DNA from 3 places in the Pseudonocardia sp. WMMC193 genome. Region 3 is predicted to be linked to each of the others. Evidence: riboswitches for the same ligand, from Rfam matches in the RefSeq annotation. Region 3 holds a riboswitch; each other region holds the start of a gene.
The links. Region 3 has a riboswitch for S-adenosylmethionine ahead of thrC (threonine synthase). Riboswitches for the same ligand answer to the same signal wherever they lie in the genome.
Positions count from the first base shown of each region.

Region 1 (10,368 bases), 2.3 Mb from region 3:
GTTCAGCACAGCGAGTCGACCGGCTTGGGGTTGGTGTGCCCGAACAGCGGCCGCAGCCGCAGTCCGACCCACGTCCCGGCCAGCGCGACCACACCCCAGATCCAGCCGTGCAGGCTGAACGAGGCGATCCCGGAGAAGTAGGCGCCGATGTTGCAGCCGCCCGCGAGCCGCGCGCCGTACCCCATGAGGATCCCGCCGACGACCGCGCCCACCGCGATCCGCCACGGGATCCGCTTGTGCAGCAGGAAGGCGCCGCCCACGCCGGAGGCGAAGAGCGCCCCCACCATGATCCCGATGTCCAGCACCGAGATCCGGTCGGCGAGCACCGGCCCGGCCAGCATCTTCGCGTTGGCGGGCACCTGCCAGAACGCCCAGTTCTCGGGCTGGGCCCCGAACCACTGCAGCACCTTCGCGCCCCAGAGCCCGAACGCGGACGTCACGCCCCACGGCTGGCCGGACACGAACAGCACGCCGGCGTTCAGCACCGCGAGCGCGATCGCGCCCACCCACATCGGCCACGAGCCCCGCAGCGCACGGGCCAGGCCCGCCGCCGACGGCGGACGCTCGACGGGCGGGGGGTTCCGCCTGCGTGCGACCACGTACGTGGCGCCGGCGATCAGCACCATGACGAGCAGCGAGACCGCGACCGCGCCGGGGATGCCGAAGACCGTGCTGAGGTCGACCGGGATGCCCTGGGGCACCACGAACGTCCAGAAGGGGAAGGTCAGCGCGGCGAAGACGGAGCCGACGACGAACCCGAACAGGGTCAGCACGATCGCCGACTGCCCGCTGCCGACGGCGAACAGCGTGCCGGACGCGCAGGAGCCGCCGATCTGCATCCCGACGCCGAACAGGAAGGCGCCCACGACCAGCCCGATGCCGACCGGGTTGACATAGCCCCGCGGGTCGCCGGACAGGCCGATGCCGGTCGCGAAGATGACGCCGAACAGGACCGTCGCCACGCCGAGCATCAGCATGTGCGCCCGGATGGCCGCGCCCTGCCCCACGGCGACCAGCTGGCGCCACCCGGAGGTGAAGCCGAAGCGCGAGTGGAACAGGGTGAACCCGAGCAGCAGCCCGAGCGCGCCGGTCAGCACCATCGTCGTCGGCGCGACCCGCGAGACGCCCCACAGGAACAGGGCGGCGAGCAGGACCGCGGCGGCGGTCGGGACGGGTTGGACGGGCGCGGCCTTGCGGTCCTGGGGTCCGAACGCCGCGCGCTCGGTGGCGCGCAGGTCGGTGAGTACGGACACGGTGACTCCTCTAGTCGAGTGGGGCGGAGACCGGGACGACGGTCCCGCCGGGGAACCACGACGCCGGGTTGGGGGTGCCGGCGTGGTGCTCGCCGGTGCTGGTCATGGGCACGTCCACCGGGGCGGCGCCGTAGAGCGTCGGTCGCGGGGCGGGCGGGACGCCCTCGTGCCGCGCCCACGCCAGGTACCCGGCGGTGGCGGGCGGCTCACCCGGGAACAGCGCGGCGACGGCTCCCGCGTAGTTCCGCGACCGGGTGTCCTGCGGGTCGAACGTCAGCGGCAGCACCGAGGACGCCGTCGCCGTGACGACTCCGGGGGTCAGCAGCCAGGGCGCCAGGTAGGTCCCACCCAGGTGGGTGGGGGTCTCCAGCGCGCGGGCCGACGCGTCGTCCAGCGCCGCCCGCGCGGGCGCCCAGCCGGACACGACGACCAGCGCCGAGTCCGGGTCGGGCCGGTCGGAGTAGGAGACGTCCGGGGCGGCCTCGTGCACGACGGCGGCGGCCTGCACCGAGCGGGGTGAGTCGTCGGCGACCAGCCGGATCCGGTCCACCCCGCGGTCGACGATGCCGCGCACGGTCGCCCGCAGCGCGTCGGCGTCCGCCTCGGACAGGGCGTCCGACGGGCAGGCGCCCACCTCCGGCGCGGGGGTGCCGGGCCGCTGCCCGGCGAGGTCCCCGAGCAGGGCGGACGCGCACTCCGGCCCGTCCGGGCCGACCAGCGCCCCGGCCTGCTCCGGCGCGGTCCCGGTGTCGACCGGGACCGTCGCCGACCCGGTGCCGACGGCGAGCGTCAGCGTGCCCTTCCCCGGGGGCAGGTCGACGACGGCCCAGCCGCCCCCGGCGCCGTCCCGCGCCGTGATCGGGACGGGCGGGGCGTCCCCGGCGGCGACGGTCGCCGTCGCCGGGGTGGCTCCGTGGTGGTGCGCGACCGGGGTGGTCGCGGCCGGGGCGGTGTAGTCCCCCGAGACGTGCACCAGGTTGGGTCCCGGCCGCAGCGGCGCGACGAGCACGGCGAGGGTCTCGCCGCCGCTCGCCACGGTCCGCAGCAGCGGTTGGCCGGGTACGGGTGCGGGACCGGGCGGCGGGAGCGCCGCCAGCACGGACGCCGCCGCGAGCCCCACGCCGCCGACGACCGCCCCGATGCGGGCGAGCTCGCGGCCCGGGCGCGGGGCGCCGAGCGCCGGTGTCGTGTGCTCGGCGCCGGACGCTCGCGAGTCGTGTGCGCCCGGTGCCGCCGCGATCGCGCCGCCGGCACGGAACGTGCGCTCGGGCCGGGCCGCGACCGCCACGCCCACGACCGCGAGCAGCGGCAGCGCCACCGCCGCGAGCGAGGCGAGGCCGTAGGGGCTGCCGACCAGGTCGTGGCTCGTCTGCGGGCCGCTGACCAGCAGTTGTGCCAGCGCGGCCGCCGTCGCGAGCAGCCCGCCGACGATCGCGACCGGGACGAGCGGGGGCCCGCCCCGACCGGCGGGCTCGTCCGGGACGGCGGCGCCCGACGCCACGGCCGCGAACTGCACCGTCGGGGCCTCTGCGTTCTCGCGGGAGCGGCGCGCCTCGAGAGTCCCCTGGGGAGGGGCGACTCGCGTGCGCGTGGCAGCGGACCCGCGCCGGGCCGCGGCGAGCGTCGCCGCGGCGCCGAGCAGGGCGGCGGCCCCGATGGCGTACGCGACGTCGAGCAGGAACGGGAGGCCGGTCCGGACCGACCCGAGCTGCACCGCCAGCAGACCCAGCAGGACCGCCCCGGGGAGGGCGGCCCAGCGGGACCCGATCAGCGCCGCGGCCGCCAGGGCCGCCACCACCTGCAGGACCGTTCCGAGCACCGCGACGTCCCCGGTCAGGTGCACGACCTCGGCCGCGACGGCCACGACGCCCGCCGCCACCCAGCCCGTCACCCGGATGCCGCGCCCGGGCCGACCGGCGGGCGCCGGGGCGACGAGCCCGACCAGTGCCAGGCCCGCGACCAGCGCGGTCCCGACTAGCAGCGCGACCCGCAGGCCCACCGCGAACGCCCCCGCCTGCTCCCCCAGCGCCGCAGCCGCACGTGCGGCGGAGGTGGGCGAGCCCGCGTCGAGGGCGGAGGCCGTGCCCCCGCCCGCCACCGCGAGGAGCGGGGCGAGCGGGAGCACGACCAGGAGACGCCTACTTGATGTCGGCATCGTTCGCGACGAACAGCATCGAGTGCGGCTTCGCGTTGCCGAAGGCGCCGTGCGGCCAGCGCTCCCGGTTGAACGAGATGCAGGTGTCACCCGTGTTCTCGTCCTTGAAGTCCGCGTCGAGGGTCAGGGACCCGTCCTGCGCGATGTCCACGAGGCAGACCCGGTGGTCACCGTCGGTGCCGGTGCGCGCCACGAAGTAGTTCGCGGTCGCGAGCCGCTTCGGCTGGTCGGTCTGGTGGTAGAAGCCGTCGGCCCCCAGCTCGAGGGTGTCCAGCGCGCCCCAGTGCGGACCACCCGCGGCCTTGCCGGGGTTGATCGTCTGGTGCCCCTTGAGCGTCGGGCAGTCGGACTCGGCGCCGCCCGCCGCGATCTCGGCCTCGGTGTCGATGGAGCACTGGGCGTCGGTGCCGGCGTTCACCAGCTTCTCGATGTCCAGCGCGATGACGCCGCCGTTCGTCCCCGGGTCGGTCGGCCCGAGCGCGCCCGGCTTGCGGCCGATGATCGCGTGGTAGAGCGTCTTGTCGTCCGGGCTGGTCTGCAGCCAGCCGCCGTTGGACGACGGTCCGCCGTTGTCGCCCGCCTTCGGGTCCAGCTCCTTCACCGCGGCGGAGAGGTCGTAGATCTCCTTCCACTCCGGCTCGGGAACGGTGATGTCCGGCGTGTAGAACAGCGCGCCGCCCTGCATGGTCTGGGCGAAGGCGCCCTTGTGGCCGGGCAGGTTGGTGACGGTGGTCTCCATCGCGGCCCGGTTCTCGTTGTGCAGCGGGTCGCCCGCGCCGGAGCGCGGACCGGTCGGCAGGTAGGACACCGACTTGACCTTCGGGTGGTTCAGGTCGGAGATGTCCCAGGTCCGCACCGTGGGTCGACGCAGGTACGGCGACGGCGCCTTCACCGGGTCGAGGATGATCGTCCGCGGCTCGGCGTAGTCACTCGTGACCATCGTGTTCAGGTCCTCGCGGACCTGGATGCCGTGCGGGTTCGCGCAGCTGGGCTGCCCGAGCGCCGGCATGTTGAGGCACTGCGTCGGGTCCTCGGGGGTGCGGGTCGCGGCCGGGGCCTCGACCAGCTTCTGCCCGTCCGGACCGAAGCGCACGACCTCGCCCGGCGTACCCGCGAACCCGTTGCCGGTGCGCACCTCGCCGTTCGAGTAGGTGCAGGGACCGGGGACGACCGGGCCGCCCATGTAGGTCCCGTACGCGGTCCCGTCCTTCAGAACCCAGTACGCGTCCGGCACCGACCCGCAGAGGGTTTGGCTGGGGAGGCTGATGCCGGAGAGCTTGAGCTCCGGCAGCGCGGACACGTCGAAGACGTAGGTGGCCGCCGAGAAGAGGCCACCCGCGTAGATCTTGTCGCCCTTGCGCCACGAGTACTGCATGTGGTGCGGCTCGTTCTCGACCAGCGGGCCCACGGTGGCCGTGTTCACGACCTTGCCGTAGTTCGCCGACCCCTTGGTGACGTCGACGACCGCCATGAAGTCCGGCCCCGGCAGGGCGTTGCGCGCCTTGTCGAGCGGGTTCGCCAGCGACCCGGGCAGGTTCTTGACGTCCGGGACGACGGTGTCCGCGACGTTCTCGTCACCGGCCCAGACGACCATGTACTCGGGACGGGTGCCCGCGTCCGGCTTCGTCGCGGTGTCCACCAGGTTGTTCTCGACCCAGTAGTCCTTGCCGTCCGCGCCCTTGATCGAGGACCGGACCGTCTGGACGTCCGCGTAGGCGTCGCCGCTCGGGATCGCCGTGACCCCGGCGACCACCCCCACCGCCAGCAGGCCGAGCAGGACCTTGCGTGCGCCGCGCATCAGCTGGGGAGCAGTCGGGTGGGCGCGCCCGCGACCGACTTGATCAGGCCCGCGATCGGCACGCCGGCGGGGGCGAAGTCGAGCTGCTGGTTCAGCGGGTCGTCGTAGTACGTCTGGCTGGGCTCGACGTAGGGCGCCGTGGGGGCGGGCGCCGGGTCGATCCCGGTCGGCGCGGACAGCACCGGCGCGAGGTCCGGCACGAGGTCCGGCGTCGCGGCCTGCGCGGTGCCCGCCAGCGCGGCGAGTCCCGCGCTGGCGAGGACGGCACTGCCGAGCAGGCGCGTTCGGAGTCTGGACATGGTGATTCCTTCTTCTCTGGGGAGCGGACGGCTCGGCGGGACCCGCGTCGCCGGGGTGTCCGATGTGGAGCGGGGAGCCCTGGGACACGGCGGGACGGCGGGTCGGGCGCGAACCTGGCGCACCGCGGGGGTGCGTCGGAGCGAGGAGGGGGAGGCGGGGTCTGCGGCGGTGTCGCCGAACGGCCCCGGACCTCAGCTCACCGTCGCGCTACACAGCGCGCTCGCCACGCGGCGCAGGTCGACGTGGCGTCGAACCGCGAAGGTGGTGGTGAGGCGCATGCCGAGGACTGTGCCACCCGTATGGAGCAATGGCGAACAGCGCCCCCCGAGATCGACATTGTCCGGTGCGTCTGGGACGGCCGAAATGGCGGAAATCGTGACCGGGGCCACGCGATTCGACGCCGAAAACGGCTCGGTCCCCACGCGGCGCGGGTCGCACCCACTCTCACCCCATCGTGTTCCCCTGCCCGGGAACCGATCACGGCACGACGATCTCACCAGGGCTCGGAGGCCGACGGAAGCCCACACGATGCCCGCTGGCACGGCCCCATGATCACCCAGGGTCGCGATTTCCCGATCCGGCCGGGGAAATCCGCCGTTAATCTGCGCGCCGCCGCCTAGAACAGACAATCGGCCACCATTCCTGGGAGCTCGACCCGACAATGTCCAGTCATTTCGGCGTTTCCCGGATCACACTTGACCGGGGCCGGATCGGTTGCCTACCGTCGTCGGCAGGTCATGAGTGCCAGCGTCAAGCCCCGGCTCGCTGGTCGGCAACCCTCCTCCGCGGTGGGGTGCTCCGGGTGACGACCTGGCCGCCGCGAACCCGCGGTGGCAAGCGCGGACCCGCGTGCAGCGCCGGGTCCTGTCACGGATCCGGGAGGATCACCATGTCCCACACCGCCGTCGCGCCCTGTGCCGCCCCGACCGCACCCGTTGGCGCCGCGGTCGCGCCGCCCGCCGCTGTCGCACTGCCCGCCCTGGTCGGCACCGGCCTGCCCGTGCCGCTGGTCGACGGGCGCACGGTGCCCTACGCCAACCTCGACCTCGCCGCGAGCGCGCCCGCCCTGCAGGCGGTCGCCGACCACGTCGCCGAGCTGCTCCCCTACTACTCCAGCGTGCACCGCGGCGCGGGCTACGCCAGCCAGGTGTGCACCTCGGTCCTGGAGGCGGCCCGCGGCACGGTCGCCCGGTTCCTCGGGGCCCGCGAGGACGACGTCACGGTGTTCACCCGCAACACCACCGACGCGCTGAACCTGCTGGCCGGGGCCGTGCCGGGTGCGACGCTCTGCCTGGACCTCGAGCACCACGCCACGCTGCTCGCCTGGCGCGGCGACCACCGCGTGCTCGCCGCGGCGGACACGGTCGCGGAGACCCTCGAGCGGCTCGCCGAGGCGCTGACCGAGCGACCCACCGCCCTGCTGGCGATCACCGGCGCGTCGAACGTCACCGGCGAGATCCCGCCGATCGCCGAGATCACCGCCCTCGCGCACGCCGCGGGGTGCCGCGTGGTGCTGGACGCCGCGCAGCTCGCCCCGCACCGCCGCGTCGACATCGCCGCCTGGGACGTCGACTACGTGGTGGTCTCCGGGCACAAGCTCTACGCCCCCTACGGCGCGGGTGCGCTGGTCGGGCGTCGGGACTGGCTGGACGTGGCCGCGCCCTACCTCGCGGGCGGTGGCGCGGTGCAGGCCGTGGGCGTGTCCGGGGCGACCGCCGAGGTCACCTGGGCCCCCGCGCCGCACCGCCACGAGGCCGGCACGCCGAACGTGCTCGGCGCCGCCGCCCTGGCCGCCGCCTGCCGCGCCCTGGACCCGGTGATCGACACCGCGGTGCCCGCGCACGAGCGGGCGCTGCTGCAGCGGCTGACGGCGGGCCTGGCCGAGGTGGCCGAGGTGGTGCCGCTGCGGATCTGGGCGGACGCCGAGGACCGGGTCGGGGTCGTCAGCATCGTGGTGCGGGACGTCCCGGCCGGTCTGGTCGCCGCCGCGCTGTCCGCCGAGCACGGCATCGGCGTGCGGGACGGCCGGTTCTGCGCCCACCCGCTGCTGGCCCGCCTGGCGGGCGGCGCGGACGCGGTCCGGGTGAGCCTGGGCCTGAACACCACCGCATCCGATGTGGACCGGCTGGTGGCGGCGGTGCGCAGCATCGCCGAGCAGGGCCCGGCCGGGGACTACCACGAGGTCCAGGGGCGCTGGACCCCGCGCGGGGACACCCGCGACCTCGACCCGTTCGGCCTCGGGCACACCGCGGGCGGCGCCTCCGGCTGCGGCCACTGAGCCTGCGGCGCGCGTCAGGCGCGGTCGTGCAGGGTGATCCGGTAGCCGTCCGGGTCGGCGAAGGTGAAGGTGCGCCCGAAGGGGCCGTCGATCGGCTCGGCCACGATCGTGTGCCCGTCGGCGACGAGCGCGTCGTGGACGGCCTGCACGTCCGTGGCGTGCAGCCAGATCGCCGCCCCGATGCCGGGGTGCGCGGCGGAGTCGAGGTCGGTGCCGGGCACGACCTCCCGCAGCGCGAACGCGACGGGCTCGGTCTCGAACACGACCGCGTGCGGCGGCCCGGCCTGCGCGCGGACGAGCCCGAGGTACCGCTCGTAGAAGGCCTGCGAGGCGGCGAGGTCGCGCGCCTGGAGGGAGATGAAGTCGGGGCCGGTGACGGGCATGGTGGCACTCCTCGTTTCGTGTCAGCTTTCTGACACGAGCCAGGCTATGTCAGAATCCTGACATGAGTCAAGACGAGGTCGACGGCGTCGTTCTCGAGACGTCGCTCGGCTATCTGCTGAAGGAGGCGTCGAGCGCGCTGCGCCTGGCGATGGAGGACGTGCTGCGCCCGCTGGGGATGACGGTGACCCGCTACTCCTGCCTGGAGCTGCTCGCCCAGCGGCCGGGCCTGTCGAACTCCGACCTCGCGCGGGGCGCGTTCGTGACCCGGCAGTCGATGAACGTGCTGCTCCAGACGCTGGAACGGGAGGGCCTGGTCGCCCGGCCCGCGCAGGCACCCGTCGGCAAGGTGCTGCCGACGCGGCTCACGCCCAGCGGGCGGCGGAGCCTGGCGAAGGCGACCGCCGCGGTGCGGTCCGTCGAGGTCCGGATGCTGTCCGGCCTGACCGAGGCCGACCGGGAGAGCGCCCTGCGGATACTCCGGAGCATGGTCCGTTCCCTGCGCGGCTGACCGCTCGGCATGCGATCACAGGGAGCGCGGCGCATCGTGGGCGCGTCACCGTCGTTGCCTCGTCGGGGTGGGTGGTACACCTCCCCCGGCTGAGGCGGGCACCAGGCGAGCACGGAGCGTTGATGACGGACGAGCAGGGGCTGCAGACATCGGGCCGGACGCCCGAGCAGGCACCCCACGAACCGAGCGAGATCACCTACGCGGAGCACGAGTACCCGGCGCGGCCGCGGACGCTGCGCCACCGCGCGCGGGCCAAGACACCCGTCGTCCGGCGCTCGGTGGCCAAGGACGGCGCCGCGACCGGCGAGAACCCGGCCTACGTGTCCTGGCTGCTCAGCCAGTCGATGCTCGCGGACGCCAACGAGATCGCCCGCCAGTTCTCCGGCCAGGGCTCGATGTGGCAGAACCCCTTCGCCGATCCCGGCCCGCGCCAGGCGGTCGAGACGGCGTCGGTGTGGTTCACCGCCTACCCCATCTCGTTCATCACCCGGCCGGGCGAGTCCTTCCTGGGCGCCCTGGGTGACGAGGCGCTCTGGAACGTCTTCTCCGCGGTGGGCATCGAGGCCGTCCACACCGGACCGGTGAAGCGGGCGGGCGGCATCTCGGGCTGGCAGCTCACCAGCTCCGTCGACGGCCACTTCGACCGGATGTCCACCGAGATCGACCCCGCCTTCGGCACGGAGGCCGAGTTCCGGGCCATGTGCGGCATGGCCACCTGGTCCGGCGGCACGATCATCGACGACATCGTCCCCGGCCACACCGGCAAGGGCGCGGACTTCCGGCTCGCCGAGATGAAGCACGCCGACTACCCCGGCATCTACCACATGGTGGAGATCGAGGAGGAGGACTGGGACCTGCTGCCGGACGTCCCGGCGGGCCGGGACTCCGCCAACCTCGACGCCGCCACCGAGGAGGCCCTGGAGAAGGCCGGCTACATCATCGGCCGCCTGCAGCGCGTCATCTTCTACGCGCCCGGGGTGAAGGAGACGAACTGGAGCGCGACCAAGCCGGTGATCGGCGTGGACGGGGTCTCACGGCGCTGGGTGTACCTGCACTACTTCAAGGACGGGCAGCCCTCCATCAACTGGCTGGACCCCAGCTTCGCCGGGATGCGCCTGGTCATCGGGGACGCGCTGCACTCGCTGGCCGACCTCGGCGCGGGCGCGCTGCGCCTGGACGCCAACGGGTTCCTCGGCGTCGAGAAGGCGGCGGAGGGCATGCCCGCCTGGTCGGAGGGGCACCCGCTGAGCGCCGCGGCCAACCACCTCATCGGCTCCATGGTCCGCAAGGTCGGCGGGTTCACCTTCCAGGAGCTCAACCTCACCATCGACGACATCCGGGCCACCTCCGCCGCGGGCGCGGACCTGTCCTACGACTTCGTCAACCGCCCCGCCTACCACCACGCGCTGGTCACCGCGGACACCGAGTTCCTGCGGCTGACCCTGCGCACGTCCCTGGAGCTGGGCGTCGACCCGGCCGGGCTCGTGCACGCCCTGCAGAACCACGACGAGCTCACCTACGAGCTGCTGCACTGGGCCACCGGCCACCGCGACGACGTCTACCCGTTCGCGGGCGAGGACGTCACCGGCGAGCAGCTGGCCGAGCGGATCCGCGCTGACCTGTCCGAGACGCTGGTGAGCGTCGACTACAACCGGGTGTTCACCACGAACGGCATCGCCTGCACCACGGCGA
Region 1 covers NZ_JAKKDO010000003.1:2,657,715-2,668,082, forward strand. The annotation lists gene L3X23_RS13990 (YeeE/YedE family protein) at 3-1,253, opposite strand; gene L3X23_RS13995 (hypothetical protein) at 1,264-3,378, opposite strand; gene L3X23_RS14000 (selenium-binding family protein) at 3,392-5,206, opposite strand; gene L3X23_RS14005 (hypothetical protein) at 5,206-5,505, opposite strand; gene L3X23_RS36600 (putative leader peptide) at 5,698-5,784, opposite strand; SAM riboswitch class IV at 6,240-6,352, shown strand; gene L3X23_RS14010 (aminotransferase class V-fold PLP-dependent enzyme) at 6,396-7,784, shown strand; gene L3X23_RS14015 (VOC family protein) at 7,799-8,167, opposite strand; gene L3X23_RS14020 (MarR family winged helix-turn-helix transcriptional regulator) at 8,230-8,676, shown strand; gene treS (maltose alpha-D-glucosyltransferase) at 8,799-10,368, shown strand, end outside.
Region 1: linked by a shared signal. The riboswitch ahead of L3X23_RS14010 (aminotransferase class V-fold PLP-dependent enzyme) and the one ahead of thrC (threonine synthase) in region 3 are both predicted to bind S-adenosylmethionine.

Region 2 (10,368 bases), 3.1 Mb from region 3:
GAGGTAGGCCCGCCCCGAGTCCGGCAGGATCGCGACGACCGTGGCGTCCGCGCCGAGGCCGCGCGCGGTGCGCAGGGCCGCCGCGACCGCCAGCCCGGACGAGCCGCCCACCAGGATCCCCTCCTCGGCGGCGAGCCTGCGGGTCGTCAGCACGGACTCGCGGTCCGGGATCGCCTCGATCCGGTCGACGACCGCCGGGTCGTAGGACAGCGGCCAGACGTCCGCCGCGGTGTCCGGGTGGCGGTAGTGACCCGCCGCCTCGACGAGGAAGGGGCTGCCGTCCCCGCCGTGGTACACCGAGGTCGCCGGGTCCGCACCCACCACGGTGACCCGGCCCCCGCTGACCTCCTTGAGGTACGCGCCGGTCCCGGTGATCGTGCCGCCGGTGCCGATGCCCGACACGAGGTGGGTCACCCGGCCGCCGGTCTGCGCCCAGATCTCCGGTCCGGTGGTCCGGCGGTGCGCGGCCGGGTTCGCCGGGTTGTCGTACTGGTGGGCGAGCCAGCCGCCGGGCCGCTCCGCGGCGAGCCGCGTGGCCAGGTTCATGACGTGCTCGGGGTGCTCGCGGGGCAGGTTCGAGCGGGTCTGGACGATCTCGGCGCCGTAGGCGCGCAGCACGTCCACCTTCTCCACGGCGACGGTGTTCGGCAGCACCACCAGGCAGCGGTAGCCGAGCACGGCGGCGGCCTGGGCGAGGCCGGTCCCGGTGTTGCCGGACGTGCCCTCGACGATCGTCGAGCCCGGCCGCAGCAGGCCCGCGGCCTCGGCCGCGCGCACCATCTCCAGGGCCGCCCGGTCCTTCACCGAACCGCCGGGGTTCAGGTACTCCAGCTTCACCAGGACCTGCGCCGCCAGGCCCGCGGTCAGGCGCCGCAGCCGGACCAGCGGGGTGTTCCCCACCAGGTCCAGGACGCTGCCCTGAACGCCGTCGTGGCTCACGCCGGGCCCAGCTCGAGGTGCTCGCGCAAGGTGGTCCCCTCGTACTCGGTGCGGTACACCCCGCGTTCCTGCAGCTCGGGGACCAGCCGCTCGACGACGTCCGTGAGCGCCTGCGGGACAAGGTAGGGCAGCAGGTTGAAGCCGTCCACCACGCCTTCCCGGACGTAGTGGGCCCAGACGTCCGCGACCTGCCCCGGGGTGCCGACGAAGGGCGGGCGAGACGAGCTGACCTCGATGGCCAGCTCCCGGATCGAGAGGTTCTCGGCCGCCGCGCGCTGCCGCCACTGCTCGATGAGCGCCCGTTTGCCGGTGCGCCGCTCGATCGAGATGGTGCCGCGCGAGGGATCGAGCTCGGCGTCCGTCGGCTCGATGTCCGGCAGCGGGCCGTCCGGGTCGTAGGCGGACAGGTCCGTGCCCCAGTACTGCTCGAAGTACGACAGGGCGCGCGGCCCGGTGACCTGCTCGCGCCGCACCCAGGCCGCCTTCTCCTCGGCCTCGGCCGGGGTGTCGCCGAGCACCACGGACGCGCCGGGCAGGATCCGCAGCGAGTCCGGTGCGCGGCCGTGGCGGGCCAGCCGGGCCCGCAGGTCGGCGGCGTAGGCGGCGGCCGGTTCGAACGCGGTGTGCGCCGAGAACACGACGTCCGCGTGCCGGGCGGCCAGCTCCCGTCCGCCTTCGGAGTCCCCGGCCTGGAACAGCACCGGCCTGCCCTGCCTGCTCGCGGGCACGGTCGGGGTCGCGGTGAACTCGACCAGGTCGGTGGCCCGTTCCACGGTCTCGATCGCGCCGGGCCGGGCCCAGCTCTTGGCCCGGCCCTCGTCGGCGGGCTCCCAGTCCGGTTCCCAGCCCGCCCAGAGTGCCTTGGCGGCCTCGACGAACTGTGTGGCGCGCTCGTAGCGCCGGTCGTGCGGGAGCCATCCGCCGTGCCGGAAGTTCTCCCCGGTCCACGCGTTGTCGGTGGTGACGATGTTCCAGCCGGCCCGGCCGTCGGACAACAGGTCGAGGGCGGCGAGCCGGCGTGCGAGGTCGGCCGGGTAGTTGTAGGTCGTGTTCTGGGTGGCGACCAGCCCGATCCGCTCGGTGGCGCCCGCGAGGGCGGCGAGCTGAGTGATGGCGTCCGGTCGCCCGGCGACGTCGAGATCGTGGACCCGGCCCCGGTTCTCCCGCACCCGCAGGCCCTCGCCGAGGAAGAACGCGTCGAACAGGCCGCGCTCGAGCAGGCGGGCGAGGTCGACGAAGGTCTCGATCGCCATCTGCGGGGCCGACCGCGGGTCCGCCCACAGCGTCTGCGGCCCGACGCCGGTGAAGAAGACTCCCAGGTGGAGACGGCGCTGCTGGATGCGGCTCATCGGACACTCCCGGCGAAGCGGTTGACGGGACGGGGCAACCCGAGGGACTCGCGCAGGGTCCGCCCCGGCGGGCGGCGCAGGTCGGCGAGGGCGGGCAGCACCCGGTCGGCGAGGATCGGCAGGTCCACGGCCTGCACGGCGGGATGGAACCGGACCCCGTCGACCACCCCGGCCAGCTCGCGCAGCAGGGTGACCAGCGCGTCCGCGGACCCCACGTGCCGCAGCGCGCCGCCCGGTTCCCAGAGCGTGTCCGCGTCGAGGGCGGCGAGGCGGTCGGCGGCCGGCTCGTCGGCGTCGAGCACCACCTCCACCTCGGCGAACCGCACCGGGGAGTCCGCCGCGGCGAGGTCCGCACCGACGAGCGCGACGTCCGCGAGCCCGCCGAGCCCGAGGCGGGCGTCGGCCAGCACGACGAGCTGCCCCTGCGGGGGCCGCGGGGTGATCAGCGGGCCGCGGACGGTGAACCGCGCACCGACGGCGTCGACGTGGTGCACCCGGTCCGGGTCCAGGTAGCGGCCGGTGGCGACGTCCTTGATGACGGCGTCGTCCTCCCAGGAGTCCCAGAGCGCGCGGGCGGTGTCGACCACGTCCCGGGTCTCGCGGTCCAGGTCCGCGGGCGCCAGCGGGGTGGCGCCGATCGTCGCGGCCGCGGCGGGATCGTTCGCCGTGCCCACCACCCAGCCGCCGCGCCCGTGGGTGGCGTGGTCGAGCGCGGCGAGCTGGGTGGCCAGGTGGAACGGCTCGGTGGTCGCCACGTGCAGGGTCGGGGCGAGCCCGATCCGGGACGTGGTGGTGGCGACGAACGCGGCCCGGGTGCCCGCTTCCAGTCTGCCCGCGGCGTCGAGCCCGGAGCTCGGGGGCACGGGCGAGTCGGCGAAGGTGGCCAGCACGAAGCCGGCCCGCTCCGCGCCGTGGACCGCGGCGCGCACCGCGGCACCGCCGAGCACCGCGCCGGGTGGGCGCCCGGAGTGCCGCCAGGCGGCGGGGTGGGCGCCGTCGCCGTCGAGCTCGACGGCGAGGGACAGGCGGGGTGACGGGGTCACGGAACCTCCGGGTGCGTGGGTCGAGCGCCACCCGCTCGGCTCACCGGAGCCGCGGAATGCGGCTCAGCGCCGAGCGGGCCACGGCCAGGTGCTGGGCGACCTCGGCGGCGATCAGGTCGCTGGGGGCTGCGGCGCCGGTGGCCCGCAGCGAACGGTTGCGGTCGACGAGGGACTCCAGCGACTCGAGGAGCTGGTCCCCGATCTCGGTGAGGCGGTCGTCCGCGGTGGGCGGGAGGGACGAGAGTGACGGCAGGACGGACATGGCTTCCCCTGAGGTGATGGTCGGGACGGGCGGTGCGGGGCCGCGGTCACCGACAGAGGGACGCCTCGGTCCGGCAGAAGTCCACGTGCCGTCGCCTCGTCCACGACCCCACCCCGGGACGAGTGCACGGACCGGACACGGAGGACCCCCATCGTTCCCGGCAGGAGCACCCTGCAGGGGTCTGCGGGTTGCTGCGGCGTCGACGAGCCGGGTCTCTCGGCCGCTCAGGATGGCTGTTGACCTCCACTAGACCTCCGCCCCGACCGGGTGTCAAGCGCATGAACGCTCATGTTCCGTGCGGCGGGACGCGCCCCGGAAACGTTCGGACACCGGTGCGCTGTGCCCTGACTCACACCGCGGGCACGTCCGGGGCGGGCGATGCTGGAGGGAGACGTCGTCTCGAGGAGGTTCGGATGCCCGGTCCGGGAGCCCTCCTCGTCGCACGTCGGTGGCTCGACGGGCTCGGCTCGCCGCCCGGCCACTGTCGTCCCTGATCACGGCCCCGCACCGCCACCGATCAGGAGACCCATGTCCGAGACCCGAACCTCAGGGCACCTGCACCTCGGCGTCGCGCTCGACGGCGCCGGCTGGCACCCCGCCGCCTGGCGCGAGCCCGGCGCCCGCCCGAATGCGCTGTTCACCCCCGGCTACTGGGCCGGGCTGGCCCGCACCGCCGAGCGCGGCGGACTGGACCTGCTGACCATCGAGGACAGCCTGGCGCTGCAGACCCACGACGCGTTCCGGTCCGACGACCGCACCGACGAGGTCCGCGGCAGGCTCGACGCGTTGCTGACCGCCTCCCTGCTCGCGCCGCTGACCAGCCGGATCGGCCTGGTCCCGACCGTGACCGTCACCCACACCGAGCCCTTCCACGTCTCGAAGGGCATCGCGACGCTGGACCACACCTCGCTCGGCCGGGCCGGGTGGCAGGTCAAGGTGTCCGGGCGGCCCGCGGAGGCCGAGCACGTCGGACGCCGGGAGATCCGCCCGGTCGCGCAGGCGGACCTCGCCGGGGACGGGCTCCCGCCGCAGTTCGTGGAGCTGTTCGACGAGGCCGCGGACGTGGTCGAGGTGGTGCGCAGGCTCTGGGACAGCTGGGAGGACGACGCCGAGATCCGGGACGTCGCGACCCGGCGGTTCATCGACCGCGACAAGGTGCACACCGTGGACTTCGAGGGCCGGTTCTTCCGGGTCCGCGGCCCGTCGATCGTGCCGCGCCCGCCGCAGGGTCAGCCGGTGGTGACCGCGCTGGCCCACCGCCGCGAGCCCTACGAGCTGGCCGCCCGCGGCGCCGACCTGGTGTTCGTCACGCCGGGGTACGCGGGGCCTGCGGAGCAGGTCCTGGCCGACGTCGCGGCGGCGGCCGAGCGGGTGGGGCGGACCGGGGAGCCGCTGCAGGTGTGGGCGGACCTGGTGGTCTTCCTCGACACCCCGACCGAGTCCGGTGCCCGGCGGAAGGCCCGGCTCGAGGAGGTCTCCGGCGCGGAGTACACCTCGGACACCACGGTGTTCGCCGGCTCCGCCGCGGACGCCGCGGACCTGATCGGCTCCTGGCACGCGCTCGGCTACCACGGCGTGCGGCTGCGGCCCGCCGTCGCCGTGGACGACCTCGCCGCGATCACCGGCGACCTGGTCCCGGAGCTGCGCGGGCGAGGACTGTTCCGGCCGGACGAGCAGGCGGGGAGCCTGCGGGCCCGACTCGGGCTGCCGACCGTCGTCCCCAACCGCTACGCCGCCGTCTGAGAGGCGCCCCCATGTCGCGCAAGCAGGTCATCCTCGGCGCCTACCTGGGCGGGGTGAACCACCACACCGCATGGTGGCACCCCGAGGCGGGCAGCCAGATCGACTTCTCCTCCTTCGAGCACACCGCCCGCACCGCCGAGCGCGGCCGCTTCGACTTCTTCTTCCTGGCCGAGGGCCTGGCCCTGCGCGAACGCGACGGGCGGGTGTTCGACCAGGACATCGTCGGCAGGCCCGACACCCTGCCGGTGCTCGCCTCGCTCGCCGCCGTGACCACCCACCTCGGGCTCGCCGGGACGATCAACGCCACCTTCAACGAGCCCTACGAGCTGGCCCGCCAGCTCGCCAGCCTCGACCACCTCTCCGGCGGGCGGGCGGCGTGGAACGTGGTCACCTCGTTCGACGCCTTCACCGGGCAGAACTTCCGCCGCGGCGGCTTCCTCGACCGCTCCCAGCGCTACGAGCGCGCCGCCGAGATGATCGACGCCGTCCGCACGCTCTGGGACTCCTGGGACGCCGACGATCTCGCCGCCGACGCCGCCGCGGGCCGGTTCCTGGCCAGGCCGGACACCGGCGCGTTCGACGTGAAGGGCGCTCAGTTCGCCATCCGCGGCCGGTTCACGGTGCCGCGCAGCCCCCAGGGCCGCCCCGTGATCCTGCAGGCGGGCGTGTCACCGGAGGGCCGGGACTTCGCCGCCTCCCGCTCCGACGCGATCTTCTCCCCCTACGGCTCGCTGCCCGAGGCCGCGGAGTTCTACCGGGACGTCAAGGCGCGTGCCGTGAAGTTCGGCCGCAGCCCGGACGACATCAAGATCCTGCCGTCGGCGAGCTTCGTGCTCGGCGACACCGAGGCCGAGGCGCAGGAGCTCTACCGCGAGGTGCGCAACCAGCAGGTCACCGGCAAGACCGCGCTGATCCTGCTCGAGCAGATCTGGAACCGGGACCTGTCCGGCTACGACCCGGAGGGCCCGCTCCCGGACGTCGACCCGCTGCCGGACGCGCCGCCCTTCATCCAGGGCCGCGCGCTGGTGCAGCAGGACCGGGTCGGCACCGTCGCACGGTGGCGGGAGATCGCCGAGGCCAAGAAGCTGAACCTGCGCGAGCTCGTCCTCGACCAGTTCGAACGCGGCCCGTTCGTCGGCACGCCGTCCCAGGTCGCCGAGAGGATCGACTCCTTCGTGCAGGCGGACGGCGCCGACGGCGTCATCATCGGCTCCCACCTCGTCCCCACCGGGCTGGACGAGTTCGTCGACCGGGTCGTGCCGCTGCTGCAGGAGCGCGGCTCGCTGCGGTCGGAGTACACGGGCACCACCCTGCGGGACAACCTCGGGCTGCCCCCGCTGCCCGCCAACCCCGGAAAGGCCGTGAGCTGAGCGATGGAGACCTGGGACGCGATCCGCGCACGACGCAACGTCCGCAGCTACACGAGCGAGCCGGTGGCCCCCGAGCACCTCGACCGGATCCTGGAGGCGGGGTGGCGCGCCCCGTCGGCGTCGAACCGGCAACACTGGGACTTCGTGCTGGTCACCGACCCCGCGCAGCTGCGCGAGCTCGCCACCGTCTGGCGGGGCGCACGGCACATCGCGGACGCGCCTGCCGCGATCGCGCTGGTCGTCCCCGAGCCCGCGGACGACCGGACCCGCGTCGTCGACCAGTACGACCTCGGCCAGGCCACCTTCGCGATCCTGCTCGCCGCGGCGGACCTCGGCCTGGGCACCGGGCACTCCTCGGTGGGGGAACAGGACAAGGCGCGGGCGATCCTCGGCGTGCCGGACACCCACGAGGTGTCCTACCTGATCGGCGTCGGGCACCCGGCCGACCGGCCGCTGCGCCCGCTCGCGAAACCCGATCGGCGCCCGTTCGACGAGGTCGTGCACCGTGGCCGTTGGTGAGCGGACCCGGTGGGCGCACACCTACGCCGACGCGGTTCCGGCGCTGTCCGTGCCGTGGCGGGCGGTGGCGTTCCCGCAGCCGCGGCTACTCGTGTGGAACGACGATCTCCGCATCGACCCCCTCGACCCGACGATCCTGGTGGGCGCAGGGGCGGACACCCGCGCGCTGGTCTACTCCGGACACCAGTGGGGCGTGTACAAGCCGCGGCTGGGCGACGGGCGGGCGCTGCTGCTCGGCGAGCTGCCCGACGGCCGCGACCTGCACCTGAAGGGGACCGGGCCCGTGGCGTTGAGCATGATCGACACCGGGTCGCTGGGCATCAGGTAGAGCACGACGAACGAGAGCGTGAACGCCGCCCAGAGCACGAACACGCCCTGGACCGCCCGGCGCGCGAGGTAGCGGCCGTAGCCCCCGTTCGCCAGGGCGGAACGCCTGCTCATCGCTCTGTCCCGCGGCGCGGGCTCGGCCCCATGACGATCGGTACAGGGCGCAGGCGCCGTGTCGATGATCCGCTCGCGCGCCGGCTCATGAGGCGTCCTGCTTCCACGCGTCGTAGAGCACCGTCGCGCCGTACGGGTCGATCGCGACGCCCTGCACGCCGCTGCGGATGCCCACCGCCTTGGTCTGCTCCCGGACCGGGATCCAGTAGCCCTTGGAGATGATCAGCTCCTGGAGGTCGGCCGCGGCGGCCCGCCGCTCGGCGTCGGTCGAGGCGAGGTTGAGCCGCTCGGAGGCGGCCTGGAGCTCCGGCTGGTCCGCTCCGCCGAGCGCCGGGTTGGTCTTGTTGAACAGCCCGGCGAGGAAGTCGACGTCCTTGGCCGGGCCGCTGCCGGTGAGGAAGTCGTAGGAGTTGTTCTTCTTGTCGTTGTAGACCGCGGTGTACTCGGTCTGGGTGCCGGGCAGCAGCTGCAGCTCGATGCCGACCCGCTTGAGCTGCTGCTGGATCAGCTCCAGCTCCTGCTGGGTCGCGCCCTGCACCGTGCCGGAGACGTAGATGACCCGCGGGGCGAGCCGCAGCCCGTCCTTCTGCCAGACGCCGTCCGCGCCGGTGGTCCAGCCGTTGTCGCTCAACAGCTTCTTGGCGCCCTCGGGGTCGTACTGCAGGAAGCGGGACTCGTCGGTGTAGTAGGGGGTGTTCGAGGCGACCACGCTGGTCGGCAGCGAGTAGTGGTCGTTGTAGAGGGTGTCCCGGATCTCGGCCCGGTCGATGCTCTTCTGGATGGCCGTGCGGACCACGGCGTCACCGCCGAGCGGGCTGAACGGGTTCTGCCGCAGGCCCGGCACCAGGTTCGGGACCAGGCCGGTGAGCAGCTGGTTCCCGGCGCCGGTGATCGAGTCCTGGTCGGTGACGGGGATGTCGTCCGCGACGTCGAACTGGCCCGACAGCAGCCCGCCCACCCGGACGCCGGACTCCGGCACCACCTCGAACACGATCTTGTCGAGGTGCCCGGCGCCGGTGTGGTTCGTGACGCCCGCGGGCGCCCAGTCGTAGTCGGCCCGCTTGCTGAGCTCGATCTTCTGGTTCTTCACCACGTTGTCGACCACGTAGGGACCGGTGCCGACGAGCGAGGTGCCCGCGCAGCGGTCGTCGTAGCTCGAGGCCACGGTGGAGGCGGCGTAGATCCCGAAGTACGGGTCGCTGACGTTGCGCAGGAAGCCCAGCTCGGGGTCGCCGAAGTCGACCCGGAAGGTGGCCGGGTCGAGCACGGTGGTGCCCTGGTAGGAGTTCAGCGAGCTGATCAGCGGGGTGTCGGTCTTGCCCTCGGCGGACAGCGCCTTGAGCGAGTCGATGTTCGCCTTGACCACGTCCGCGGTGAGCGGGGTGCCGTCGCTGAACGTCACGCCCTGGCGCAGGTGGAAGGTGACGCTGCGGGCGTCCGGGGAGACCTCCCAGGACTCGGCGAGCCGGGGCACGATCTCGCCGGTGGTGCGGTCCTGGTCGGTCAGGGTCTCGACGAACTGCTGGGGAGCGGAGAGCCCGCGGGCCTGCAGGGCCGGGTCGACGCATTTGGGGAACACCGACAGCGCGTAGGTCAGCTGTCCGCCCTCGACGGGCGGCCCGGCCGACTGCCCGGCCTGACCGGGTCCGCCACAGGCGGCCAGTGCGAGGAGCAGCGCACCGGCGGCGGTGCCGGTCCGCAGGGTCCGGCGGCGTCTCGTGGTCATGGCGGGGTGGTCCTCTCGGGTGGTCGTTGCGGGTCGGGTCACTGCTGGAGCCAGGTGTCGTGGAAGACGCTCTGGGCGTAGGGGTCGACGCGGTAGCCGTGCACGCGGGCCGCGGCGGCGTAGGCGCGGGTGGCCTCGCGGACCGGGATCCACTGGGCGTCGTCGACGATGTAGCGCTGCAGGGCGGCGGCCGCCGCGGCGCGGCTCGCGTCGTCGGTCGCGGTGTCCAGTGCGTCCGCGGCGGCCTCCAGGCCGGGGTTCGCGAAGCCGCCGAGGCGCGGGTTGGTCGACCGGAACAGCCCGATCAGGAAGTCGACGTCCTTGCCTGCGCCGGCCCCGCTGGCGAAGTCGAACCGGGCCTTGCTGACGTCCGCGAGGTCGGCGGAGGCCTCGGCCGCGGTCTGCGGGACGAGCTGGACCGCGATCCCGACCGGCCGCAGCTGCTGCTGGACCAGCTCGAGGTCCTGCTGGGTGGCCCCGCGCGTGCTGCCCGCGACGTAGGTCAGCCGCGGCTCGAGCCGCACCCCGTCCTTGACGCGCACGCCGTCCGGGCCGGGGGGCCAGCCCGCCTGGTCGAGGATCGCGGCCGCCGCGGCCGGGTCGTGGCGCAGCTGGGCGCTCAGGTCGGTGAACAGCGGCGTGTTGCGGGCGACCTCGCCGGTCGGCACCTCGTAGCCGGGCCCGTAGACGGTGTCCCGGATCTCGGTGCGGTCGATGGCCAGCAGGATGGCCTTGCGCACCGCGAGATCACCGCCGAGCGGGCTGTACGGGTTGTGGTAGATCCCCGGCACGAGGTTCGGCACGGTGCCCAGCACCACCGAGCCCCCCGCGGCGCGCACCGACTCCTGGTCGGCGACCGGGACGTCGTCGATCACGTCGAACTGGCCGGAGAGCAGTCCGCCGACGCGCACCCCGGACTCCGGGACGACCTCGTAGGTGATCGCGTCGAGGTAGGCGGGTCCCTCGTGCTCGCCGA
Region 2 covers NZ_JAKKDO010000003.1:3,438,918-3,449,285, forward strand. The annotation lists gene L3X23_RS17770 (pyridoxal-phosphate dependent enzyme) at 1-939, opposite strand, end outside; gene L3X23_RS17775 (NtaA/DmoA family FMN-dependent monooxygenase) at 936-2,288, opposite strand; gene L3X23_RS17780 (LLM class flavin-dependent oxidoreductase) at 2,285-3,331, opposite strand; gene L3X23_RS17785 (hypothetical protein) at 3,372-3,593, opposite strand; SAM riboswitch class I at 3,739-3,829, opposite strand; gene L3X23_RS17790 (LLM class flavin-dependent oxidoreductase) at 4,122-5,336, shown strand; gene L3X23_RS17795 (NtaA/DmoA family FMN-dependent monooxygenase) at 5,348-6,706, shown strand; gene L3X23_RS17800 (nitroreductase family protein) at 6,710-7,225, shown strand; gene L3X23_RS36210 (protein adenylyltransferase SelO family protein) at 7,212-7,553, shown strand; gene L3X23_RS17810 (ABC transporter substrate-binding protein) at 7,752-9,392, opposite strand; gene L3X23_RS17815 (ABC transporter substrate-binding protein) at 9,431-10,368, opposite strand, start outside.
Region 2: linked by a shared signal. The riboswitch ahead of L3X23_RS17785 (hypothetical protein) and the one ahead of thrC (threonine synthase) in region 3 are both predicted to bind S-adenosylmethionine.

Region 3 (10,368 bases):
TGCCCCCGGGCACCCCCGGTGATCAGCGCGACCCGCCCCGCCAACGCGCCGTCGTCCCTGTCGTGCCTGTCGGCCCCGTCGTTCATGACCTGCCGACCGGTCCCGAGCCGGGATCTCATCGGACCTGACACACTGTGCGGCGACGAACCGGTGAAAGGAAGTGCCCGAGTGACGGCAACGGCGGAGGCGATCGAGATCGCCCGGGTCGCGGTGGCGGCCGCGGCCGACAAGCTGGCACAGGACATCGTGGTGCTGGACGTCTCGGGGCAGCTCGTGATCACCGACTGCTTCGTGGTGGCCTCGGCGCCCAACGAACGCCAGGTCCAGGCGATCGTCGACGGGGTCGAGGAGAAGCTGCGCGAGCACGGCGTGAAGCCCACCCGACGGGAGGGCACCCGCGAGGGCCGCTGGGTCCTGCTGGACTACACGGACGTCGTGGTGCATGTGCAGCACACCGAGGAGCGTGGGTTCTACGGCCTCGACCGGCTCTGGAAGGACTGCCCGACCATCGACTTCCCGGAGCTGACTCCGTGACACTGCGCCGGGTCGTCCTGCTCCGGCACGGTCAGACGGACTACAACGTCGCCGGGCGGATGCAGGGGCACATCGACTCGCAGCTGACCGAGGAGGGTCGCGCGCAGGCGGTCCGGGCCGCCCCGGTCCTGGCCACCATGCCGTTCGACCGCATCGTGTCCTCGGACCTCACCCGGGCCGTCGACACGGCGAACACGGTGGCCGAGGCGATCGGACTGCCCGTCAAGCTGGACCCGCGGCTGCGCGAGACGCACCTCGGGGAGTGGCAGGGGCGCAGCGTCGCCGAGGTCGAGATCGACTACCCCGGCCAGATCACGGACTGGCGCGGCGACCCGCGCTGGACCCCGCCCGGCGGGGAGTCCCGCGTGGCCGTGGTCGAGCGGTCGCTGCCGGTCGTCGCGGAGATCGACGCGGACCTGGCGGGCGAGCCCGGCGAGCAGTCCGTGCTGCTCGTGGCGCACGGCGGGATGATCGGCGGGCTGGTGTCGGGCCTGCTGGACCTGCCGGAGAGCGTCTGGCCGATCATCGGCGGGATGGGCAACTGCAAGTGGGCGGTCGTGGCGCGGCGCGCGGACCACCCGCGCTGGCGGCTGTCCGGGTACAACATCGGTGTCACCTGAGCTGCTCGTCCTCGCCGACTCCCTCGCCTTCCACGGCCCCGAGCGGGCCGAGCCCGCCGACCACCCGGACGTCTGGCCGAACGTCGCCGGCCGCGCCCTGGGCGTCGACGTCGAGCTCGTCGCGGGCATCGGCTGGACCGCCCGGCACGCCTGGCAGGCGATGATCTCCGACCCGCGCGTGTGGGCGGCGGTCCCGCGGGCGTCGGCCCTGGTCCTGGGCCTGGGCGGGATGGACTCGCTGCCCTCCCCGCTCCCGACGGCGGTGCGCGAGCTGATCCCGGTCCTGCGGCCGGAGTCGGTGCGGCACACCGTCCGCGCCGGGTACCTGCGCGCCCAGCCGCGGCTGTCCCGGTACGCGCCGCCCGCCCTGCCCGCCCGGCTCACCGTCGCGTACCTGGAGCGGTGTCGGGCGGGGTTCGCGGCGCTGCGCCCCGACGTCCCGGTGGTCGCCCTGCTGCCCTCGGTCCATCGGGCCGCGATCTACGGCGGGCATCACCGTGGCCGCGCCGCCGCCGAGCGGGCGACCCGGGAGTGGGCCGCGGCCCACGGGGTCCGGGTGCTGGACGTCGGCGCGCTGGTCGCCGCGCACGTCCTCGGCGGCCACGGCAACCCCGACGGGATGCACTGGGGCTGGGCCGCCCACCGCCGCGTCGGTGAGACGCTCGCCGAGCTTCTCGACGATCTCCGGTCGGGCACGTAGGTTGCCCGACATGTCGACCGTCGCCGTGGTCACCGACTCCACGGCCGATCTGCCCGCCGCCCTCGCCGACCGCGTCCACGTCGTCCCGCTGGAGGTGCGGCTGGGCAGCCGCGTGGTGCGCGACGGCGTCGACATCGGCCCCGGCGAGCTGAGCGCGGCCATCGCCGACCGCAGGCTGCACGTGCAGACCTCGCGCCCGACCCCGGAGGCGTTCGCCGAGCTGTACCGCTCGCTCCTGGACTCGGGGGCGTCCGAGGTGGTGTCGGTGCACCTGTCCCGCGAGCTGTCCGGGACCTGGGACGCGGCCCGGCTCGCCGCGCAGGAGGTCGACGCCGGGCGGGTCCGGGTCGTCGACTCCCGCGCGATGGGCATGGGGCTGGGGTTCGCGGTGCTGGCCGCTTCGCGTGCCGCGCTCGCCGGGGCGCCCGCCGCGCTCGTGGAGGAGGCGGCGGCCGCGGTCGCCGCCCGCTGCCGGGTGATCTTCAGCGTCGACGAGCTGGACCGGCTGCGCCGCGGCGGCCGGATCGGCGCGGCGGCCGCGCTGCTGGGCACGGTCCTTGCGGTGAAGCCGTTGCTGCACCTCGTGGACGGGCGGATCACCGTGCTGGAGAAGGTGCGGACCGCCGCCCGCGCGACGCAGCGCCTGGTGGAGCACGCCGTCGAGGCCGCCGGGGAGTGTGCGGACCTCGCCGTCCACCACCTCGGGGTGCCCGACCGCGCCGCGGATCTCGCTGCGCGCCTCCGGGAGCGGCTGCCGGGGTCGCCCGAGCCGGTGGTGTCCGAGATCAGCGCGGTGATCGGGGCGCACGTGGGGAACGGGGCGTTGGGGGTCGTGGTGGTGCCGCGGTCGGCCCCGCCCCAGTCTGCCTGACGGGACCGACACCGTCGGGGCGGCGGCGCTCCCGGGCCCGCAGTTGTCCCCACCCCGCCCCGCGCATCCACAGATCTCCGCCGACTCCGGGATCCGGTCCGTCGTCGGCCTAGCGTCGAGGCGTGGCCCGCAGACCTCCTCGTGACGACTCGGCGGCGCGTCTGTCCGCGCTGCTGGGCACTCCCGTGGGTCGGGTCGCCACCGCGGCGCCGGTCCCGCGCGCGCCCCTGCCCGCGTCGTTGCGGCCCGCCTTCGCGAACCCGACGGCGTTCGGCGCGGAACAGGACACCCTCCCGCTCCGGCTCGATGCGGTCCTCGCCGCGCACCCCACCGATCCGCGGGCCGATCTCGCGCGCCGGGTGGGGGAGGCCGCGCCGCGGGTGCTGGGGACGCCCGACTGGAATGTCCGTGGAGCAGGTGCTGCGGGCCCGGGTGCCGCTGGACCGGACGCGGCCGGGCCGGATGAGCCGGGGGCGGACGACCCCGGGCGGTTCGAGGCGGGGTGGGGCGAGCCCCGGCGAGACCGGGTGGGGTGGGGCGGGGCTGGGCGGCACGGCTCGGACGGGTCGGAGTGGGGTGAGCCCCCGCCGGGCGGCGGCGGGTCGGGGGGTTCGGCGCACGTTCCCGGTGGGCGGCCGAGCTGGGCGGGCCGGGTGGCGCAGCGGTGGGTGCCCGCGGGATGGCGGGGCGCCCGGCTCGATCCCGGGCGGCTCGGCGCGGCGGCCCTGGTCCTCGTCGCGGCCGCCGCCGCGGTGGTCGCCGCCGTCGGGGTGTGGAGCGGCCGGCCCCAGCCCGAGCCCATGCCCGCGCTGCCCGCGGTGTCGTTGGCGGATCCCACGCCCAGCACGGCGCCCGAGGCCGCTGTGCCTGCCGAGCTCGTCGTGAGCGTGTCCGGCAAGGTGGCCCGTCCCGGCCTGCTCCGGCTCCCGGACGGCTCCCGGGTCGCGGACGCGGTGGAGGCGGCGGGCGGCGCGCTCCCGGGCACCGATCTCAGCACCCTCAACCTGGCCCGCCGGTTGGCGGACGGGGAACAGGTCGCGGTCGGCGTCGCCCCGGCACCGGAGGACGCCGGCTCGACCGGGCCCTCGGCTACGGGGGCGGCGGGTGCCGCGGGGGTGGGTGGCAAGGTCGATCTGAACCGCGCGACCCTCGAGCAGCTCGACGCGCTGCCCGGCGTCGGCCCGGTCACGGCCCAACGCATCCTGGACTGGCGCGCCGCCCACGGCCGCTTCGCCCGCGTCGACCAGCTGCGCGAGGTCGACGGGATCGGAGAAGGCCGCTTCGGGAAGCTCAAGGACCTGGTGACGGTGTGAGCGGGCGATCCGGCGCGGGCCGGCCCGGCGGGGGCGTCGGGGCACGGGGGCGTGGCGCTCCCGCGGACGATCCGCGCGCCCGGCCCGATCTCCGCCTGGTGCCGGCCGCGCTGGCCGCGTGGGCCGCGGTGTCGGCCGCGCTCCTGGGCGGGCCGGGCGCCGGCGTGATCGCCTGCGCGGTGGCCGCGGTGGCCCTCCTGGCGGTGCGGGGGCGGCGGCTGCCCCCGCGCGTCCGTGCGGCGGTGCTCGCGGCAGCGGGCTGCGCACTCGCGGTGGGGGTGCCCGCCGTCGTCGCGGTCTGGCAGGTGCAGGACCATCCGCTGCGCGCGGCGGCCGAGCGCGGCGCGAGCGCCACCCTGAGGGTGGTCCTCACCGACGATCCCCGGCTGCTGCGCAGCCCGATCCCCGGCGAGGCGCGGGTCCTCGTGCCCGCGGACCTGGTCGCCGCGGTGTCCGGCGCGGGGGAGTGGCGCACGGGTGGGCGCGTGCTGCTGCTCGCCCCCGCCGAGGGCTGGCAGGGTCTGCTCCCCGGGCAGGAGGCGGTCGCGCAGGGCCTGCTCGCCCCGGCGCAGCGGTCGGACCTCACCATCGCCGTCCTCCGGGTCCGCGGCGCGCCGACGACGATCGACGAGGAGCCCTGGTGGCAGGCGGCGGCGGGCGGGCTGCGCAGCGGCCTGCGGGAGGCGGCCCGGGTGCTCCCGGAGTCCTCCGCCGGGCTGCTGCCCGGGCTCGCCGTGGGGGACACCCGACACCAGACCGTGGAGGTCGAGGAGGACTTCCGGGCCGCGGGCCTCACGCACCTGACCGCGGTGTCCGGGGCCAACCTCGTGATCGTCGGCGGGGCCGTCCTCGGCCTGCTGCGGCTGCTGCGGGCCGATCCCCGCGTCGCCGCGGCGGCGGCCGCCGTGGCCGTGGTCGGGTTCGTCGTGCTGGCGCGGCCGAGCCCGAGCGTGGTCCGCGCGGCGGTGATGGGCCTGATCGTGCTGCTCGCCCTGGGGCTGGGCCGCGGCCGCAGCGCCGTGCCCGCGCTCGCCGCGGCCGTCCTGGTCCTGCTGCTGCGCGATCCCGCGCTGGCGGTGGACGCGGGTTTCGCGCTGTCCGTGCTGGCCACGGGCGCGCTGGTGCTCGTCGCGCCGGGATGGGCCGCGGCGCTGCAGCGGCGCGGGGTGCCGCAGGCCGCCGCGGAGATGCTGGTGGTGCCCGCGGCGGCCTGCCTGGCCACCGCACCGCTCATCGCCGGGCTGAGCGGCCAGGTCAGCCTGCTCACGGTCCCGGCGAACCTGCTGGTCGTCCCGGCCGTGCCGGTTGCGACGGTGCTCGGGGTGCTCGCCGCGGTGGTCTCGCCGGTGTCGCCCGTCCTCGCGGAGCTGTGCGCGTGGCTGTCCGGCCCCGCCGTCGGATGGCTGGTCCTGGTGGCGGACCGGGCCGCCGCGGTGCCCGGCGGGGTGGTGCCCTGGCCCGCCGGGATGCTCGGGGCGCTGCTGCTCACCGCGGCCCTGCTGGGCCTGGTGGTCGCGTTCCGGTTCCGCAGGTCGCGGCTGGTGGTGCTGGCGGTCCTGCTCGGGCTGGCGCTCGTGCTGCTGCCCACCCGGGTCCTGCGGCCGGGCTGGCCGCCGCCCGGCTGGGTGGCCGTCGCGTGCGACGTGGGCCAGGGAGACGCCCTCGTCCTCGCCACGGGCGAGCCCGGCCGCGCGGTGCTGATCGACGTCGGCCCCGAGGACGGTCCCGTCGACGCGTGCCTGCGCAGGCTGGGGGTCGAGTCGCTCGCGTTGGTGGCGCTGAGTCACCTGCACGCCGACCACGTCGGCGGCCTCGCCGGGGCCCTGCGCGGCCGGTCGGTCTCGGCGATCGCGCTGGGCGCGTCCCACGAGCCGGAGTCGGCGGTCCGTCGGATCGCGGCCCGGGCCCGGGAGGCGGGGGCCGGTCTCGTGGAGCTGACCGTCGGACGTCGGCTGGAGTGGCGGGCGCTCACCCTGGAGGTGCTCGCCGCGGGCGGGCGCGAGGACATCGACGAGGAGGACGGCACGGCGGTCAACAACACCTCGGTCGTGGTGCGGGCGACCACGCCCGCCGGGCGCATCCTGTTCACCGGTGACATCGAGCTGGAGGCGCAGGCGGAGCTCGTGGCGAGCGGCGCGGACCTGCGTGCGGACGTGCTCAAGATGCCGCACCACGGCTCCCGCTACACCAGCCGCGAGTTCCTGGGCGCCGTCGCACCGCGTGCGGTGCTGGTCAGCGTGGGGGCGGGCAACTCCTACCGCCACCCGAACCCGGGCCTGATGGACCTGCTGGCCGGAGCCGGGGTCGCGGTGCGCCGTACGGACCTCGGCGGCGACGTGGCGGTCACCGCGGACGACGGGCTCGTCGAGCGGGGCGACCCGCTGCCCGCGCCGCGCGGCACCCGCCCCGTCCGCGAACGCGAACGGGCCCCGGGAACGCGTCCCGGGGCCCGTCGGCGGCGTGGCTCAGCGGTTCTCGAGCGCCTCGCGCACGGCCTTGCTCGTGGAGGGCACGGTGGCGGTCGGGCCCACCTGGCCGGACACCGCGTCCAGCGTCTTGAGCCCGTCGCCGGTGATCAGCAGGACGGTCTCGGCGTCCCGGTCGATCCTGCCCTCGTCGATCAGCTTCTTGGCGGTCGCCACGGTCACGCCGCCCGCGGTCTCGGCGAACACGCCCTCGGTGCGGGCGAGCAGCCGGATGCCGTCGCGGACCTCGTCGTCGGTCACGTGGCCGACGGCACCGCCGGTGCGGCGCACCGAGTCGAGGACGTACGGGCCGTCGGCGGGGTTGCCGATCGCCAGCGAGCGGGCGATGGTGTCCGGCTTGACGGGCTGGATGACGTCGTGTCCCGCCTCGAACGCGGTCGCGACCGGGGAACAGCCCGCCGCCTGCGCGCCGAAGATCCGGTAGGGCTTGTCGTCGACCAGGCCGAGCTTGACGAACTCGCCGAAGCCCTTGTCCACCTTGGTCAGCTGCGAGCCGGAGGCGACGGGGATGACGATCTGGTCGGGGAGCCGCCAGCCGAGCTGCTCGGCGACCTCGTAGCCCAGGGTCTTGGAGCCCTCGGCGTAGTACGGCCGGACGTTGACGTTCACGAACGCCCAGTCCTCGTGCTCGGCGGCCAGCTCCGTGGCGAGCCGGTTCACGTCGTCGTAGTTGCCGTCGACGGCGAGCAGCGTGCCGCCGTAGACGGCGGTGGTGGTGATCTTGGCCTGCTCCAGGTTGGACGGGATCAGCACCACGGAGTCCCACCCGGCGCGGGCCGCGGCGGCGGCCACGGCGTTCGCCAGGTTGCCGGTGGAGGGACAGCACAGCACGGAGAAGCCCAGCTCGCGGGCGGCGGCGAGGGCTACGGCCACGACCCGGTCCTTGAAGGAGTGGGTGGGGTTCCCGGTGTCGTCCTTGATCCACAGCTTGCGGACGCCGAGCTCGGCGGCCAGCCGGTCCGCCTCGATGAGCCGGGTCAGGCCGGGCTCGGTGTTCGGGTGCTCGCGCACGTTCTTCGGAACGGGGAGCAGGTCCTGGTAGCGCCAGATCGACTTGGGGCCCGCCTCGATGGAGGCGCGGGTGACCGTCGGGAAGTCGTAGGCGATCTCGAGCGGTCCGAAACACTCGCTACAGGCGAACTCGGCGGCCAGCGGAGCCTCGTGCCCGCACTCGCGACAGGACAGCGCGCGGGCCGAGCCCAGGTCGTAGGAGGTGCCCGTAGGCGTGTCAGCAGTGAGAGTCATCAGATCTCCTCATCTGTCCCGCTCGCGCGGGCCGGAATTGGCACCTGGTCCGTCGACGTGCGCACACTCCGAACGTGTGCAGCGCGGATCGTCGTTCGACGCCGGTTGCCGGGGCTTCAACGGGCCGTTCCCTCTGCCCCTCTGGATGAGCCATGTGCAGTTGTGCCCCGCCCGCGGGATCGACCCGGCGGGTGCGGACGTCCGGAGATCCGGATGTCGGCCAGGTTACGTCACCCGCGCGCCCCTCGGCCAGGTGAACCTCACATCCGAGAGCCGGCTCACGCGGCAGGCTCGGGCTGCGCGCGGATCGTCGGTGCCGTGCGGGACGATGGTCGGGTCCGCGGCCCGCCCCTGGCGGGTCCCCGTCCGCCGGAGGTCCGCCGTGCCCGCCACGAAGCCACCCGCCCCGCTGCAGCTCGTCGTGGGCGAGGAGGAGCTACTGGTCGAGCGGGCCGTCTCCGAGATCATCCGGTCCGCGCGCGCGGCCGACCCCGAGACGGACGTCCGGCGGCTGCGGCCGTCCGAGGTCACGGCCGGGGAGCTGGTCGGGCACCTGAGCCCGTCGCTGTTCGCCGAGTCGCGGGTCGTGGTGATCCAGGGGGCGCACGAGGCCGCGAAGGAGCTCGCCGCCGCGATCCTCGCCTACGGGCGGGCCCCCGAGGAGGGGATCGTGCTGGTCGCGGTGCACGCCGGCGGGGCGCGCGGCAAGCAGCTGGCGGACGACCTGCGCGCGCTCAAGGCCGTGGTCACCCGGTGCGACAAGCTCACCCGGGCCGAGGAGCGGGCCGAGTTCGTGCGCGCGGAGGCACGCCGCGCGGGCGGGTCGATCACCGCGGACGCGGTGTCGGTGCTGCTCGAGGCGGTCGGCTCGGACCTGCGGGAACTCGCCGCGGCCACCGGGCAGCTGGTGTCGGACAGCGGCGGCCGGGTCGACGGCGACGCGGTCCGCCGCTACCACCGGGGGCGGGCCGAGTCCTCCGGCTTCGCGGTGGCGGACAAGGCCGTCGCGGGGGACCGGGCGGGGGCGTTGGAGGCGTTGCGCTGGGCCCTGGTGCTCGGGGTGGCGCCGGTGCTGGTCGCGGACGCCCTGGCGGACGCGGTGCGCACGCTGGCGAAGGTCGGCTCGGCCGGTCGCGGCGACCCCAACCGCATGGCCCAGAGCCTGGGCATGCCGCCGTGGAAGATCCGCAAGGCCCAGGGGCAGGTGCGTTCCTGGCGACCGGCGGGCCTGGCCGTCGCCATCGCCGCGACCGCGCAGGTGAACGCGGACGTGAAGGGCGCGGCCGCGGACCCGGGCTACGCCCTGGAACGCGCCGTCCTCGCCGTCGTCGACGCCCGCGGCACCGGCTGACCCCCGGCGAACAGCGCGTTCGCCCATACCTAGCGAGCGAACGCGCCGTTCGCCGTCGGACCGGGTCCGGCGGATCGGGCTGCCGACACGACGACGGCGCTGCCCCACGGGAAAGGGCAGCGCCGTCGTCAGTCGCTCACAGGAGGGAGCGCGAACCACGCCCCGTGGGGCGCGGGTGGTCTCAGGCGGACAGCTCGGCGGCGCGCTTGGCGATCGCCGACTTGCGGTTCGCGGCCTGGTTCTTGTGGATGACGCCCTTGCTGGCGGCCTTGTCGAGGGCCTTGGCGGCGTTCTTCTGCAGCTGCACGGCCTTCTCGGTGTCGCCGGCCTCCGCAGCCTCGCGGAACTTGCGGATCGCGGTCTTGACCGAGGACTTGACCGACTTGTTGCGCTGCCGGGCCTTCTCGTTGGTCTTGACGCGCTTGATCTGGGACTTGATGTTCGCCACGCTGGTTGTTCCTCAGTCTTTTCGGGTTCTCGTCGTCTGTGCCGGCTCCGGCGATCCGCGAGCGGTTCTGGACCGATGCGAGCGAGCACGCCGAGCACTCGACGATCCATGCTACAGACCGGGCCGCGGGCCCCCGCAGGCGGACCCGTTTACCCGGACGTTGCACGTGTCTGTCTGGCTCACGCTGCGACGAACGGTCAAGATGACCTCCGTGAGCCGAGCAGTGGACCGTAGACCCGCACGGGACCCCGACCCCGAGACGAACGGCGCGGCCCACACGGCGCTCTTCGACGGGTACCTCGAGCCGGACCGCCCCCACCCGGACGCGTTCGACGAGATGTTCAACGCCGACGGCACCGTCCGGGCCCCCTACCGCAGGCTGCACGACGCGATCGCGCCCACGGCCGCGGCGGACCTCGCCGCGCGGTCGGACGCGCTCGACCGCGCCTACCTGGACCAGGGGATCACGTTCAGCCTGTCCGGCAAGGAGCGGCCGATCCCGCTGGACATCGTCCCGCGGGTGATCAGCGCGAGCGAGTGGAGTCGGCTGCAGCGCGGCATCGTGCAGCGGGTGAAGGCGCTCGAGGCCTTCCTGGCGGACGTCTACAACGACGCGCAGATCGTGCGGGACGGCGTCCTCCCGCGCAGGCTGATCACCAGCTGCGAGCACTTCAAGCGCGCCGCCCACCTGCTCAACCCGCCGAACGGGGTGCGCATCCACGTGGCGGGCATCGACCTCGTCCGGGACCAGGAGGGCACGTTCCGGGTGCTGGAGGACAACCTCCGCAACCCGTCGGGCG
Region 3 covers NZ_JAKKDO010000003.1:381,585-391,952, forward strand. The annotation lists gene L3X23_RS03140 (mycofactocin-coupled SDR family oxidoreductase) at 1-119, opposite strand, end outside; gene rsfS (ribosome silencing factor) at 169-534, shown strand; gene L3X23_RS03150 (histidine phosphatase family protein) at 531-1,154, shown strand; gene octT (diglucosylglycerate octanoyltransferase) at 1,144-1,854, shown strand; gene L3X23_RS03160 (DegV family protein) at 1,865-2,725, shown strand; gene L3X23_RS35960 (helix-hairpin-helix domain-containing protein) at 2,848-4,038, shown strand; partial or broken gene L3X23_RS36545 (ComEC/Rec2 family competence protein) at 4,797-6,185, shown strand; gene thrC (threonine synthase) at 6,504-7,769, opposite strand; SAM riboswitch class I at 7,776-7,921, opposite strand; gene holA (DNA polymerase III subunit delta) at 8,152-9,120, shown strand; gene rpsT (30S ribosomal protein S20) at 9,302-9,568, opposite strand; gene L3X23_RS03190 (circularly permuted type 2 ATP-grasp protein) at 9,771-10,368, shown strand, end outside.